Regions from separate parts of the Streptomyces sp. NPDC059524 genome, predicted to be linked through region 2. Evidence: riboswitches for the same ligand, from Rfam matches in the RefSeq annotation. Region 2 holds a riboswitch; each other region holds the start of a gene.
What was found. Region 2 has a riboswitch for cobalamin ahead of ACFW9D_RS01565 (ribonucleoside-diphosphate reductase subunit alpha). Riboswitches for the same ligand answer to the same signal wherever they lie in the genome.

Region 1: it holds a riboswitch for cobalamin, as region 2 does, so the genes downstream of both, ACFW9D_RS30570 (cobalamin biosynthesis protein) here and ACFW9D_RS01565 (ribonucleoside-diphosphate reductase subunit alpha) in region 2, are expected to answer to the same signal.
Region 3: it holds a riboswitch for cobalamin, as region 2 does, so the genes downstream of both, ACFW9D_RS03520 (ABC transporter substrate-binding protein) here and ACFW9D_RS01565 (ribonucleoside-diphosphate reductase subunit alpha) in region 2, are expected to answer to the same signal.

What each region holds. Positions count from the first base shown of each region.
Region 1 covers NZ_JBHYTK010000146.1:7,157-12,045, reverse strand. Annotated here, with positions in the region: gene ACFW9D_RS30585 (lysozyme) at 1-533, shown strand, start outside; gene ACFW9D_RS30580 (anion permease) at 737-2,002, shown strand; gene ACFW9D_RS30575 (hypothetical protein) at 2,019-2,240, shown strand; cobalamin riboswitch at 2,349-2,492, shown strand; gene ACFW9D_RS30570 (cobalamin biosynthesis protein) at 2,531-3,487, shown strand; gene ACFW9D_RS30565 (cobyric acid synthase) at 3,484-4,889, shown strand, end outside.
Region 2 covers NZ_JBHYTK010000004.1:10,569-15,457, reverse strand. Annotated here, with positions in the region: gene ACFW9D_RS01570 (ribonucleotide-diphosphate reductase subunit beta) at 1-369, opposite strand, end outside; gene ACFW9D_RS01565 (ribonucleoside-diphosphate reductase subunit alpha) at 369-2,729, opposite strand; cobalamin riboswitch at 2,856-2,999, opposite strand; gene ACFW9D_RS01560 (nucleoside hydrolase) at 3,036-4,016, opposite strand; partial or broken gene ACFW9D_RS01555 (sodium:solute symporter) at 4,135-4,889, opposite strand, start outside.
Region 3 covers NZ_JBHYTK010000007.1:98,393-103,281, reverse strand. Annotated here, with positions in the region: gene ACFW9D_RS03525 (FecCD family ABC transporter permease) at 1-570, opposite strand, end outside; gene ACFW9D_RS03520 (ABC transporter substrate-binding protein) at 567-1,598, opposite strand; cobalamin riboswitch at 1,660-1,864, opposite strand; gene sigJ (RNA polymerase sigma factor SigJ) at 1,872-2,792, opposite strand; gene ACFW9D_RS03510 (hypothetical protein) at 2,892-3,272, shown strand; gene ACFW9D_RS03505 (arginine deiminase) at 3,284-4,546, opposite strand; gene ACFW9D_RS03500 (basic amino acid/polyamine antiporter) at 4,565-4,889, opposite strand, start outside.

The sequences.
Region 1 (4,889 bases), on a different contig from region 2:
AGTCGACGAACTACCGCAACCCCTACTTCGCCCAGCAGTACAACGGCGCCCGCGACCGGGGCATCATCCGCGGCGCGTACCACTTCGCGCTGCCGGACAGGTCGTCCGGCCGCACCCAGGCCGCGTATTTCGTACGCAACGGCGGCGGGTGGACCCGGGACGGGCGGACACTGCCGCCCGCGCTCGACATCGAGTACAACCCGTACAGCGCGAAGAAGAAGTGCTACGGCATGAGCAGGGCGAAGCTGGTGTCCTGGATCGACTCGTTCAGCGACGAGGTGCTGCGCCGGACCGGGCGGCGTCCGGTGATCTACACCAACTACACGTGGTGGAAGAAGTGCACCGGCAACAGCGGGGCCTTCGCCGGGAATCACGCGCTGTGGCTGGCCCACTACGCGCGGACCGCCGGGCCGCTGCCGCGCGGCTGGTCGTACTGGACGTTCTGGCAGTACGCCAACAAGGGCGGCCTGCCGGGTGATCAGAATCTCTTCAACGGGTCGCAGGCCCAGCTCGAGCGGTTCGCCCGGGGGTAGTCCGACCCGGGCCGAAAGTCCCGCGGAACCCGGAATTCCGGGGCTTTCGCGGGGGTGATCCGGAACCACGGCCGCCGCCTCGCACCAAAGGGAGCGGCGGCACTCCGGATCGGGACACCGCTCAGCCCCGCCCAGTTCATCTTCCGTTCACCCGACTTCCCTACGTTCAACGAGCCACTGACGTCCAACCGAAGCCTGGGTAAATGGAACACATCACGCTGCTCCTAGCGATCGTGATCGTTACCGCACTGGTCTTTGACTTCACCAACGGTTTCCACGACACCGCCAACGCGATGGCGACGACCATCTCGACAGGCGCCCTCAAGCCGAAGACGGCGGTGGCCATGTCCGCCGTGCTGAACCTCGTCGGAGCGTTCCTCTCCGTCGAAGTCGCTAAAACGATCTCCGGCGGCATCATCAACGAGGACGGCCTCAAGACAGAGGTCATCTTCGCGGCGCTGGTGGGCGCCATCCTCTGGAATCTGCTGACCTGGCTGGTCGGCCTGCCCTCCAGCTCCTCGCACGCCCTGTTCGGCGGCCTCATCGGCGCCGCCGTCATGTCGATGGGCTGGTCGTCGGTCAACGGCGGCACCGTCGTCACCAAGGTGCTGCTGCCCGCGGTCGCCGCGCCGCTCGTCGCCGGCCTCGCCGCGATGCTCGCCACGCGCCTGACCTACCGCATCAGCAAGAAGACCGACGAGAAGGCCACCGCCAAGGGCTACCGCGCCGGGCAGATCGCCTCGGCCGGCCTCGTCTCCCTCGCGCACGGCACGAACGACGCGCAGAAGACGATGGGCATCATCACGCTCGCCCTGATCACCGGCGGTGTGCTCGCGCCGGACGCCGACCCGCCGCTGTGGGTCATCGTCTCGGCCGGTCTGGCCATCGCGATGGGCACCTACCTGGGCGGCTGGCGCATCATCCGCACCATGGGCAAGGGCCTCACCGACCTGGCCCCGCAGCAGGGCTTCGCCGCGCAGACCAGCGCCGCGACGGCGATCCTCGCGTCCTCGCACATCGGCTTCTCGCTCTCCACGACCCAGGTCTGCTCCGGCGCCGTCATGGGCTCGGGCCTCGGCCGCAAGGGCGGTGTCGTCCGCTGGTCGACCGCCACCCGGATGTTCGTCGCGTGGGGTCTGACCCTGCCGGCGGCCGGTCTGGTCGGCGCGGGCGCCGAGTTCCTCACCCAGCAGGGCCCCTGGGGCATCGGCCTGACGGCCGCGCTGCTCATCGGCGGCGCCTCGGTCATCTGGGCGCTGTCCCGCCGCAACTCGGTCGACCACCACAACGTGACGGCCGACGAGATCGGCACCGAGGCCCCCGCCGAGGAGCCCGCCGGTGTCGTCACGACCGCGATCGCCGCGGTCACGCCGCCGCCGGCCGGTCCGGTGGCCGTCGAGGAGACCCCCGTCCCCGCCGCGGCCGCTTCCGTGGCCGACCCCGCGCGCCCCGCCGGCGCCACGCTGTAAGGAAGCAGGACCAGCTATGAAGATCGACTGGGCGGCCCTCGGCTCCGTGTTCGGCGTCAGCCTCGTGGTGACGGTGGCCCTGGTGGGCCTGTTCACCCTCGGCATCGTCGGCCTCTCCAAGAAGGAGTCGGCGACGCGCGCGGGCGGTTCGGCGACACTCGCCGTCTCCGGCGCCTACCTGTGCTTCGCACTGTGCACGGCGGCGGTCGCGTACGGGATCTTTCTGATCGTGGCCTGACCACGGTCGCAGCACTCCCTCGGCGGGGTGGGGACGCATCCGCGTCGCCACCCCGCCGACGTGTTGTGGACCTGGCCACACTCACCCGCCGCAGGTCAACAGCAAGTTGACGTGCGTTCGCGGAGCGTGGTGCACTTCCCTCGCCATATACGGCAGCAGCAGAGGAAGCCGGTGCGAATCCGGCGCGGTCCCGCCACTGTCAGCCCTCCCCCGGAGGGCGAGCCAGGAACTCACGCTGCCGGTCTCTTCGAACCAGGGCGTGGACACCCTGAGTGAGGACAACTACCGCCATGTTCGCCCCGCGCGGCGCACGGCGGGCCGAGCGCGTCTTCGCGTACGGCGCCGCCCTGGGTATCTTCAGCGACCTCCTGGTCGGCGATCCGCGCCGCGGGCACCCCGTCGCCGGCTTCGGCCGCGCCGCGGGAGCCGTCGAGCGCGTGCTGTGGCGGGACGACCGCGGCCGGGGCGCCCTGCACACGGCCGTGTGCGCCGGTGGCGCCGCCGCCCTGGGCGCGCTCGCCGCCCGTGCCGTACGCCGCTCCCCCGCCGCCTCCGTCGCGCTGACCGCCGCCGCGACCTGGGCCGTGGTCGGCGGCACCTCGCTGGGCCGTGAGGCGCGGGCCGTGGGATCCGCCCTGGAGGCGGGGGACGTGGAGCTGGCCCGGGAGCTGCTGCCCCGGCTGTGCGGGCGCGACCCCGAGGGTCTGGACGCCGACGGCATCGCGCGCGGCGTCGTCGAGTCGGTCGCCGAGAACACCTCCGACGCGGTCGTGGGCGCCCTGGTGTGGGGCGCCGCCGCCGGGGTCCCCGGGCTGCTCGCCTTCCGCGCGGTGAACACGCTGGACGCGATGGTCGGTCACAAGTCGCCCCGCTACCGGCGCTTCGGCTGGGCCTCGGCCCGGCTCGACGACGTCGCCGGCTGGCCCGGCGCCCGGCTGACGGGCGCCCTCGCGGTGCTGACCGGCGGCCGGCCCCGGGACGCGGTGCGCGCCTGGCGGTCCGACGCGGAGCGCCATCCGAGCCCGAACGCGGGCGTCGTGGAGGCCTCGTTCGCGGGCGCGCTCGGGGTGCGTCTCGGCGGCACGCTGTCGTACGCCGGGCGGGTCGAGCACCGGCCGGTCCTCAACGAGCGGGGTCGGCCCGTGCACGTACGTGATGTGGAACGGGCCGTGCGGTTGTCGCGGCGCGTGAGTCTTTCGGCGTTGGGAGTCTGTGTGGGCGCGCGGTTGCTGTGGGGCCGTCGATGACGGGCGCGAGGAGGGGCGGCGGCCTGCTGGTCGCGGGCACGACCTCGGACGCCGGGAAGAGCGTGGTCACCGCCGGGATCTGCCGGTGGCTGGTGCGGCAGGGCGTGAAGGTCGCGCCGTTCAAGGGGCAGAACATGTCCCTCAACTCGTTCGTGACGCGCGAGGGCGCCGAGATCGGGCGGGCGCAGGCCATGCAGGCGCAGGCCGCGAAGGCCGAGCCGAGCGCGCTGATGAACCCGGTGCTCCTGAAGCCCGGCAGCGACCGCAGCAGCCAGGTCGTCCTGATGGGCAAGCCGGTCGGCGAGCTGAGCGCGCGCGGCTACCACGGAGGGCGGCAGGCGGCCCTGCTGGACACGGTGGTGGGATGCCTGGAGGAACTCCGGGGCAGTCATGACGCCGTGATCTGTGAAGGGGCGGGCTCCCCCGCCGAGATCAACCTGCGCCGCACCGACATCGTGAACATGGGCATCGCGCGCGCCGCCCGGCTGCCGGTCCTCGTCGTCGGTGACATCGACCGCGGGGGCGTCTTCGCGTCGTTCTTCGGCACGACGGCGCTGCTCGCGCCCGAGGACCAGGAGCTGCTCGCCGGATACCTGGTGAACAAGTTCCGCGGCGACGTCACCCTGCTCGAACCCGGCCTCGACATGCTCGAATCGCTGACGGGCCGGCCCACGTACGGCGTCCTGCCGTACCAGCACGGGCTCGGTATCGACGAGGAGGACGGGCTGCGGGTGTCGCTGCGCGGCACGGTGCGCGAATCCGTCGTGGCGCCGCCGGTCGGCGAGGACGTGCTGCGGGTCGCGGTGTGCGCGGTGCCCCTCATGTCGAACTTCACCGACGTCGACGCGCTGGCGGCGGAGCCGGGCGTCGTCGTGCGGTTCGTGGACCGGGCCGAGGAGCTCGTCGACGCCGATCTGGTGGTCGTCCCGGGCACGCGCGGCACCGTGAAGGCCCTGGAGTGGCTGCGCGAGCGCGGGCTCGCCGACGCGCTGGCCCGGCGGGTCGCCGAGGGGCGGCCGGTGCTCGGCATCTGCGGCGGGTTCCAGGTGCTCGGGGAGCGGATCGAGGACGAGGTCGAGTCGCGGGCCGGGGTCGTGGAAGGGCTCGGGCTCCTCCCGGTGCGGGTGCGCTTCGCGCGGGAGAAGACGCTGGCCCGTCCCGTGGGGCAGGCCCTGGGCGAGCCCGTCGAGGGGTACGAGATCCATCACGGGGTCGCGGACGTGCTCGGCGGCGAGGCGTTCCTGGACGGGTGCCGGGTGGGGGCCGTGTGGGGGACGCACTGGCACGGGTCCCTGGAGTCGGACGGGTTCCGGCGGGCGTTCCTGCGGGAGGTCGCGGCGGCTTCGGGCCGGCGGTTCGTCCCGGCACCTGACACGTCGTTCGCGGCGCTGCGCGAGGAGCA
Region 2 (4,889 bases):
ATCGGGCAGGTACGTGTCCAGGAGGGTCAGATAGAACTGGACGTGCACGGCCTCCTCGAACAGCTGGCGCGACAGGTAGAGGCGCGCCTCGGGGGAGTTGATGTGCTTGTACAGGGTGAGCACGAGGTTGTTCGAGACGATCGAGTCGCCCGTCGCGAAGAACGCGACAAGGCGGCCGATCATGTGCTGCTCGCCCGGAGACAGCTTCGCGAGGTCGGCGACGTCCGAGTGGAGGTCGACCTCCTCGACCGTCCACGTGTTCTTGATGGCGTCCCGGTAGCGCTCGTAGAAGTCCGGGTAGCGCATGGGACGCAGGGTCAGCTCGAAGCCGGGGTCCAGCAGGTTCTTCTCGGGGGAGGGAGTGGTCATTACTGGCAGGCCTCGCAGGACTCGGGGTTTTCCAGGGAGCAGGCGACGGCGTCCGGGTCCGCCACCTGGACGGGGACGGTGGAGCGGGCCGCCGCGCGGGCGATGCGCGTCGCGGGGCGCGAGCGCAGGTAGTACGTCGTCTTCAGGCCCGACTTCCAGGCGTACGCGTACATCGAGGAGAGCTTGCCGATGGTCGGCGTCTCCATGAACAGGTTCAGGGACTGGGCCTGGTCCAGGTACGGGGTGCGGGCCGCCGCCATGTCGATCAGGCCGCGCTGCGGGATCTCCCACGCCGTGCGGTACAGCGCCCGCACGTCCGCGGGGACCCAGGTCAGGTCCTGCACCGAGCCGTTGGACTCGCGCAGCGCCTCACGGGTCTGCGCGTCCCACACGCCGAGCTTCTTCAGCTCCTCCACCAGGTACGAGTTGACCTGGAGGAACTCACCGGAGAGCGTCTCGCGCTTGAACAGGTTGGAGACCTGCGGCTCGATGCACTCGTAGACACCGGCGATCGAGGCGATCGTCGCGGTCGGGGCGATCGCGAGCAGCAGCGAGTTGCGCATGCCGACCGCGGCGATGCGCTCGCGCAGCGCCGCCCAGCGCTCCGGCCAGACCGGCTCGACGCCGTAGTGGTCCGGGTGCAGGACGCCGCGCGCGGTGCGGGTCTTCTCCCAGGCCGGCAGCGGCCCGTTGCGCTCGGCGAGGTCCGCCGAGGCCTCGTACGCGGCGAGCATGATCCGCTCGGCGATGCGCGTCGACAGGGCGCGCGCCTCCTCCGAGTCGAAGGGCAGCCGCAGCTTGAAGAACACGTCCTGCAGGCCCATCGCGCCCAGACCCACCGGACGCCACTTCGCGTTGGAGCGGCCCGCCTGCTCGGTCGGGTAGAAGTTGATGTCGACGACCCGGTCCAGGAACGTGACGGCCGTGCGGACGGACGCGTCCAGGCGCTCCCAGTCGATGTCCCCGGTCGCGGTGTCCACGAACGCCCCGAGGTTGACCGAGCCCAGGTTGCACACGGCCGTCTCGCCGTCGTCCGTGACCTCGATGATCTCGGTGCACAGGTTCGAGGAGTGGACCGTGTGGCCGGGCTCCGCCGTCTGGTTGGCGGTGCGGTTGGCGGCGTCCTTGAAGGTCAGCCAGCCGTTGCCGGTCTGCGCGAGGGTGCGCATCATGCGGCCGTACAGGTCCCGCGCGGGGATCGTCTTCTGCGCCTTCCCCGCGGCCTCGGCCTCGCGGTAGGCGGCGTCGAACTCCTCGCCCCACAGGTCGACCAGCTCGGGCACGTCGGCGGGGGAGAACAGCGACCACGGCTGGTCCGCGTTCACCCGGCGCATGAACTCGTCCGGGATCCAGTGCGCGAGGTTCAGGTTGTGCGTGCGGCGCGCGTCCTCACCCGTGTTGTCCCGCAGCTCCAGGAACTCCTCGATGTCGGAGTGCCAGGTCTCCAGGTACACGGCGGCCGCGCCCTTGCGGCGCCCGCCCTGGTTCACGGCGGCGACCGACGCGTCGAGCGTCTTCAGGAACGGCACGATCCCGTTGGAGTGCCCGTTGGTGCCCCGGATCAGCGAACCGCGGCTGCGGACGCGGGAGTACGACAGACCGATGCCGCCGGCGTGCTTGGAGAGGCGGGCCACCTGGTGGTAGCGGTCGTAGATCGAGTCCAGCTCGTCCAGCGGGGAGTCGAGCAGGTAGCAGCTCGACATCTGCGGGTGCCGGGTGCCGGAGTTGAACAGCGTGGGGGAGGAGGGCAGGTAGTCGAGCCGGCTCATCAGGCCGTACAGCGCGGCGACCTCGTCCAGGGCGCGCACCGTCTCGTCCTCGGCCAGGCCGCAGGCCACGCGCAGCAGGAAGTGCTGCGGCGTCTCGACGACCTTGCGGGTGATCGGGTGGCGCAGCAGGTAGCGGCTGAAGAGCGTGCGCAGGCCGAAGTAGCCGAATCGGTCGTCGGCGGCCGGGTCGATCAGTGCGTCGAGCCGCGCGGCGTGCCCGCGCACGAACTCGGCGGTGCGGTCCGCGATCAGGCCCTCGCGGTGCCCGACCTCGATCGAGCCGGTGAACGAGGTGACGCCCTGCGAGGCGGCCTCGGCGGCGACGGTGAGGGTGAGCAGACGCGCCGCGAGCCGCGAGTAGGCCGGGTCCTCGGAGATCAGTCCGGCGGCCGCCTCGGTGGCGAGCTCGCGCAGCTCCGCCTCGTCGGCCCGGGCGGACCGGCCGCGCAGCGCCGCGGCGGCGACCCGGCCCGGGTCGGCGTCGGGCAGGTCGGCGGTCAGCTCGGTCAGCGTGCGCAGCAGCGCGGTGCCGGGGGCGTCGGCCTCGGCACGGACCGGGGCTGAGGCGGGATCGGCGGGCGCGATCGTCACTGGGGGGCTCTCCCTCGCTCGGCTCGGGGCCCGCGGGGAGGAGGAGTGGCCCGGGCGCGCACACGGGGGCGCCCGCGTCACCGGCCCGTTCCGCGAGGCCCTGACGTCTTCGGCACCCGGGCCGGACGGCTCGGGCGCACCGTCGGCAGGTCTTCGGACTCACGTGAGGGGCCTTTGTGGCCTTACGTTCACCGTTGCGGGACAGTTCCGGACTTGCACCGGATTCCCCTGCGACGACAGCGAGAGCGAGCATACATGTTGTGCCCGGGCTTCCGCTCCGGGCCCACATGTTGTGTCGCGGTGAGGTCAGGCCACCCCGGGCCGCTTCAGGAGCGTGGTCACGAAGTCGGCCGTGAAGTCGCGCGGGCCGGTGCCGAGCGCGACCCGGCCGCGATGCGCGGTGCGGGCGGCGACGAGCGGGGACTCGGCGTAGTAGGCGCGCGGGTAGTCGCTGTCGTAGGGGATGAACACGGTCTTGCCGCGGGTGAGTTCGCTCGCGCACTCCACGACGACGGTGCCGTCGGCGGCGGTGACGAACGACTCGTCGGCGCAGACCCCGACGGCGAGCGGGTCGTGCAGCGGGCTGCCCGCGGCCTCCGTGTACGCCTCCAGGTAGTACCGCATCAGACGGGCGGTCAGCGCCATGCCCTCGCCCGCGTCCTCCAGGACGGCCAGGTGGTCCTTGGTGAAGCGCCAGCCGTGCGTCGCGTCGAGCCCGACCATCGTGTACCGGATGCCCGAGGACACCACGAGGTCGACGGCGTCCGGGTCCGCCCAGGCGTTGAACTCGGCGACCGGCGTGATGTTCCCGGGCACCTCCGCGGCCCCGCCCATGAAGACGAGGTGCTTCACGCGCCGCGCGAAGTCGGGGTCCTCGGTGAGCGCGAGCGCCACGTTGGTCAGCGGGCCCGTCGCGCACACGGTCAGCTCGCCCTCGTACTGGCGTGAGAGGCGCAGCATGGCCTGTGCGGAGGTCTCCGTCTGCTCGGGCACGCTCGCGTCGGGCAGCCGCTCGGAGCCGAGGCCCTCCGCGCCGTGGAACTCGCCGGCCGCGGAGTACGGCAGCCGGGTCAGCGGGCGGCCCGCGCCCCGGTGCACGGGCACGTCGCCGTCGATGCCGAAGGCGCGGGCCAGGGCGCGGCCGTTGCGGAAGGCCTGGGAGGCGGGCACGTTGCCGCCGACGGTCGTGTAGGCCTTGAGGTCCCACAGGCCGGTGCCGAGCAGGTACTGGAGCGCGACGGCGTCGTCGATGCCGGGGTCGCTGTCGAGGACGATGGGTGCGGTCAAGGGTTCCTCCAGGGCGGGTGGTGCCGATCGTCGGGTGGTGCCGATCGTCGGCCACCGTAACGGGACGAGCCCCTCCAGAGGTGGAGGGGCTCGTCCTTCGAGAAGGGTGTGACCAGGGCTAGTGTCCGGCGCCGGTCCCGACGGCCGGGAGCTCGACCTTCACGCCCTTGTCGCCGGCGTCGGCCGTGTAGTCCGACGGAGACGTCTCGTCGATGCCGTCCGGGGCCTTGAGCGCCTTCAGGACGAAGGTGAGGACCACGGTGACGACGACGTTCAGGACGAACGCGGTGAGGCCGATGTAGCCGATCTCGCCGATGCCCGGGATCTCCTTGGCGGAGCCGCCGAAGTGCTTCTGCGTCGGCGAGGCCACCCCGTACGCGGCGACCGTGCCGTAGACCATGCCGACGGCCCAGCCGGCGAGCAGGGCCCAGCGGTGGAACCAGCGGGTGAACAGGCCGCCGACCAGGGCCGGGAAGGTCTGCAGGATCCAGATGCCGCCGAGCAGCTGGAAGTTGATGGCGACGGTCTTGTCCATGGTGAGGACGAAGGCGAGCGCGCCGACCTTCACCAGCAGGGACACCAGCTTGGAGACCTTGGTCTCCTGCGCGGGTGTGGCATCCGGCTTGATGAAGTCCTTGTAGATGTTGCGGGTGAAGAGGTTGGCCGCGGCGATGGACATGATCGCGGCGGGGACGAGCGCGCCGATGCCGATGGCCGCGAACGCGACGCCCGTGAACCAGTCCGGGAACATGTTCTCGAACAGCTGCGGGATCGCCAACTGGCCGTTCTGGACCGTGACTCCGGCCGCGATCGCCATGAAGCCGAGCAGCGCCAGCAGGCCGAGCATGAGCGAGTACAGCGGCAGGATCGTGG
Region 3 (4,889 bases), on a different contig from region 2:
GCCGAGCAGCCAGAACAGGACGCCGCGCGTGGTCTCCGCGTCGGCCGCCGTCAGGACGACGAACGAGGTCAGCGCCGAGAAGAGCTGCATCGCCGCGACGCCGCACAGCACCACCCGGTCCGTGGTTCCGCCCAGCGCGTGACTGAGCACCAGCACCAGGCCGAACGAACAGACGGCGCCCAGGAACGCGCCGCCGGACACCGACAGGGCGCCCCCGCCGATCCCCAGCACGACGACCAGGACCGCGCCGGTCGAGGCCCCGGAGGAGACGCCGAGCACGAACGGGTCGGCGAGCGGATTGCGCAGCAGGGCCTGCAGGACCGTGCCGCAGACCGCGAGGCCCGCCCCGGACACGGCGGCCAGCAGGGTGCGCGGCAGCCGCAGGTTCCACACGATCCCGTCGCGGATCGGCGACAGGTCCGAGCTGCCCCAGCCGAGCCGGGCCGCCACCGAAGCCCACACGTCGCCGACCCCGATGTGCGCGGGCCCGATCGTGATGGCCACGGCGACCGAGACGCACAGGGCGGCGAGGCCCGCCGCCGCGTACGACGCCGCGCGCGGACGGGTCACTTGGTGAGGCCGAACGCGCGCAGCGCCGCCGCCACCTTCTCCACGCCGTCCACGGTGCGGATCGTCGGGTTGAGGTCCTGACCCTTGAGCAGCACGTACCGCTTCTCGCGGACCGCCTTCATGTTCCGGGTCGCGGGGTCGGACTCCAGGAACCTGATCTTCTGCGCCGCCGATTCTGCCGACTGCGAGCGCCGGGTCAGATCGCCGATCACCAGGACGTCCGGATCGCGGTCCACGACCGTCTCCCAGTTGATCTGCGGCCACTCCTCGTGCGTGTCGTCGAAGACGTTGCGCACCCCGAGCGCGTTCGTGATGACGCCGGGCGCGCCGCAACAGCCAGCCATGTACGGCGACTTGGAGTCGGAGAACCAGTACAGGACGCTCACGCCCTCGGCGTCCGCGCCCGAAGCGGCCTTCCGCACCCGCGACTTGAGCCGCGTCACCAGCTTCTCGCCGCGCTCGCGCACGTCGAAGATCCGCGCCAGGTCCCGGATCTCGCCGTAGACCGTGTCCATCGTCAGCGCCTCGGTGCGGACGCCGTCGCCGTCACCGCTGTTGTCCTTGTCCGCGCAGTCGGTGGGGGAGAGGTACGTCGGCACGCCGAGCTTCTCGAACGAGGCGCGCGGTGCCACGCCGCCCTTGCCGAGGGTGTAGCCGAACGAGGCGGCGGCGAAGTCGGGTTCCTTGTCGAGGACCTTCTCGAACGACGGGTAGCGCTCCGCGAGGCGCGGCACCTTCGCGTTCGCCTTCGCAAGGTTCGGGCGCACCGGGTCGGTCCAGGTGCCGGTGCCCGCCATCCGGTCGGCGAGGCCGAGGGACAGCATGATCTCGGCGGAACCCTGGTCGAGGGCGACGGCGCGGCGCGGCGGGTGCGGGACGTGCACGCGCTGCCCGCAGTTGGTGAGCGTGACACCGGCGCCGGCCGCGTCGCCGGCGTGGTCCGACGGGGCGCCGGAGCCGCACGCGGTGAGCAGCAGCGCGGTGATCGGCACGAGGGCACAGAAGCGGGCGAGACGTGCGAAGGGCACGGGAGATCCTTTAGCGTCCAGGGCTCAAACGCGGAGCCGGCCAACGGTCCGCCCCGGCCGGTGGACGGGCGGGGCCGCCAGCAGGTCTTCGGACTCGGGGTCGTCCGGACGGAGCGCCTTCCCGGGCCCGGTTCCCCCCGGCCCAGTGGCAGTTGCCCCGCCCGTCGCCCTCACCGCTGCGCGTCAGTTCCGGTCTTGCACCGGATTCCCTGACCCGAGTACGTACAAGTACGCACAAAGGTACGACTGGCTTGGGGAAGCTATCACAGGGCGTCACCACCCCGGCAGGGCGCCTCGGTCCTCGCCCGACCAGGCCCGCAGCTTCTCCGGATTGCGCACCACCCAGATCCGCGCGACCCGTCCCCCGGCGAGATCGAACGCGGCCACCGTCAGTACCACGCCGTCCCGGAGCGCGACGAGGCCCGGCGCGCCGTTGACCGTGCGCTCCAGGAGTTCCAGGCCCGGCGCCTTGTCGGCGATCGCCACCATGTATGAGGCGATGCGCGCCGCCCCCTCGACCGGGCGCAGCGCGGCCCCCGCCAGACCGCCGCCGTCCGAGGTCATCACGGCGGACGGGGCGAGCAGGCCGACGAGCGCGGCGATGTCCTTCGCCTCCCAGGCCCGCCTGACCTGCCGCACCGCGTCCGCCTGCCCGGCGGCGACGCCCTCGGAGCGCGCGGCGCCCGCCCGGCGCCGCGCCGAGGCGGCCAGCTGTTTGCAGGCCGCCGGCGACCGGCCGAGGACCTCCGCGATCTCCGCGAACGGATACCGGAACACGTCGTGCAGTACGAACGCCACCCGCTCGGCCGGCGTCATCGACTCCAGGACGACGAGGAACGCCATGCTCACGGACTCGTCGAGAACCATCTGCTCGGCGGGGTCGCCGCCCTGGCCGTGCGCCCACTCGGACCGGTCCGGGAGCGGCTCGGGCAGCCACGCGCCGACGTAACGCTCGCGCCGGGCGCGCGCCGAGCCGAGCACGTCCAGGCAGATCCGGCCGGTCACCGTCGTCAGCCAGGCGCCCGGCGCCGCGATCGCGTCCCTGCGGTCCCCGGGCAGCGCGTACCAGCGGGCGTACGCCTCCTGCACCGCGTCCTCCGCCTCGGCCAGCGAACCGAGCAACCGGTAGGCCACATTGAGCAGTTGGCGCCGCTCACCCGCGACCGCGTCCGTGTCCGCCCCCGCCGTCCCCACACCGACCGCCCCCTCGCCTTACCTTTCGCCGGCCTGCGTCGTCGGCCTGTCGAGACCTTATCGACCGACTGCCCCCGGGGCGGGAAAGAGGACCAGGCCATGACCACCCACGTGACGACCACCCGGCGCACCGTCTCGTTCCTGCGCGTCGCGATCGCGGTGCAGACCGCGACGATCTTCCTCCAGGCCGTCTCGGCGGGACTGCTGCTCACCGCCTCCTACGGGGAGGCGCTGCACAGCGCCGGGGCCCGCGTGATGTACGCGGCGTCGATGCTGTACCTGCTCGCGGCGGTGCTGGCGTGGAAGCCGGGCGGCGGTCCGGTCCGGCCCGTGTGGCACGCCACCGGCTTCCTGCTGCTCGCCTCGGCGCAGGTCGTGCTCGGTGTCGCGCACGTGCCGTCGGTCCATCTGCCGCTGGGCGTGCTCATGTTCGGCCTGAGCGTGCTGGCGCTCGCGCGCGGTGCCGGCGGTCCCCGCTGAACGCGGAGGCGTCAGTAGTCGACCGGGTCGCGGACGATCGGGCACGTCATGCAGTGCCCGCCGCCGCGGCCCCGGCCCAACTCGGCCCCGACGATGGTGATGACCTCGACGCCGGCCTTGCGCAGCAGGGCGTTCGTCTGGGTGTTGCGGTCGTACGTGAAGACGACGCCGGGTTCGAGGGCCACGGCGTTGTTGCCGCTGTCCCACTGCTGGCGCTCGGACGCGTACACGTCGCCGCCGGTCTCGATGACCTGCAGGCCGGGCAGGCCGAGCGCCTTCGCGACGACGTCGACGAACGGGGTCGAGCCCTCGTCGGTGAGGTCGAGACCCGGGGCCCGGTCGCTGGGGCGCAGCGTGAACGTGTGGACCGACTCCATGATCCGCGGGTAGAGGGTGACGATGTCGCGGTCCGCGAACGTGAAGACGGTGTCCAGGTGCATCGCCGAGCGCAGCCTGGGCATGCCCGCGACGATCACCTGCTCGGCGGCGCCGTTCTCGAACAGGGCCCGTGCGACCTGGGTGACGGCCTGTCGTGACGTGCGCTCGCTCATGCCCATCAGGACGACGCCGTTGCCGACGGGCATGATGTCGCCGCCCTCGAACGTGGCCTGACCCCAGTCGCGTTCGGGATCTCCCCACCACACCCGTGAGCCGGTGAAGTCGGGGTGGAAGAGGTAGACGGCCTTCATGAGCAGCGTCTCGTCGTGCCGGGCCGGCCAGTAGAGGGGGTTGAGCGTGAGGCCGCCGTACAGCCAGCACGTGGTGTCGCGGGTGTAGAGGGTGTTGGGCAACGGCGGCATCAGGTACTCGCGCGCGCCGGTGGACTCGCGCGCCAGGCCGACGTACGGCGAACGGTAGGCGTCGGGGAGGTCGGCCGTGGCGAGGCCGCCGATCAGGTACTCGGCGAGCAGGTGCGGCTCCAGAGTGTCGAGGAACGCGCGGGTGTCGTCGATGAGTCCGATCCCGACCTGGTTCGCGGTGATCTTCCGGTCGAGCAGCCAGGACCTGGCCTCGGGGATCGCCATGGTGCGGGCCAGCACCTCGTGCAGCTCCACGACGTCGACGCCGCGCCCGCGCAGCTCGGCGACGAAGGCGGCGTGGTCGCGCTGGGCGTTCTCCACCCACATGACGTCGTCGAAGAGGAGGTCGTCCGAGTTGGTCGGGGTGAGTCTGCGGTGGGCGAGTCCCGGGGCGCAGACCAGGACCTTGCGCAGCCGGCCGACCTCGGAGTGGACGCCGTACGCGGCGGAGGGCAGGGGGGAGCGGTCGTTCACGGTGTGCCTTCCCGGGGGTCAGAGGCTGATCCAGTCGGCGGCCAGGGCCACGACGCCGAGGACGGCGCCGGCCACGGAGACTGCGAGGATGAGGAGCTCGCGCGGGGAGAACAGGCGCCTGCCCTGTTCCCGCCGCGCCATCACGAACAGGATCGTGGCCGGTGCGTAGAGGATGAACGAGATGAGGACGAATCTCAGCCCGGCCGCGTAGAGCAGGAACGCGGTGTAGAGCGTCGCCACGAGCGCGATCGTCGTCTCGCGCCCCGAGGTCCGGCCGCCGGTCGTACGGGGGTCGGGGCGCAGTCCGGTCTTCGCGGCGAAGGCGGCGGCGAGCAGGTACGGG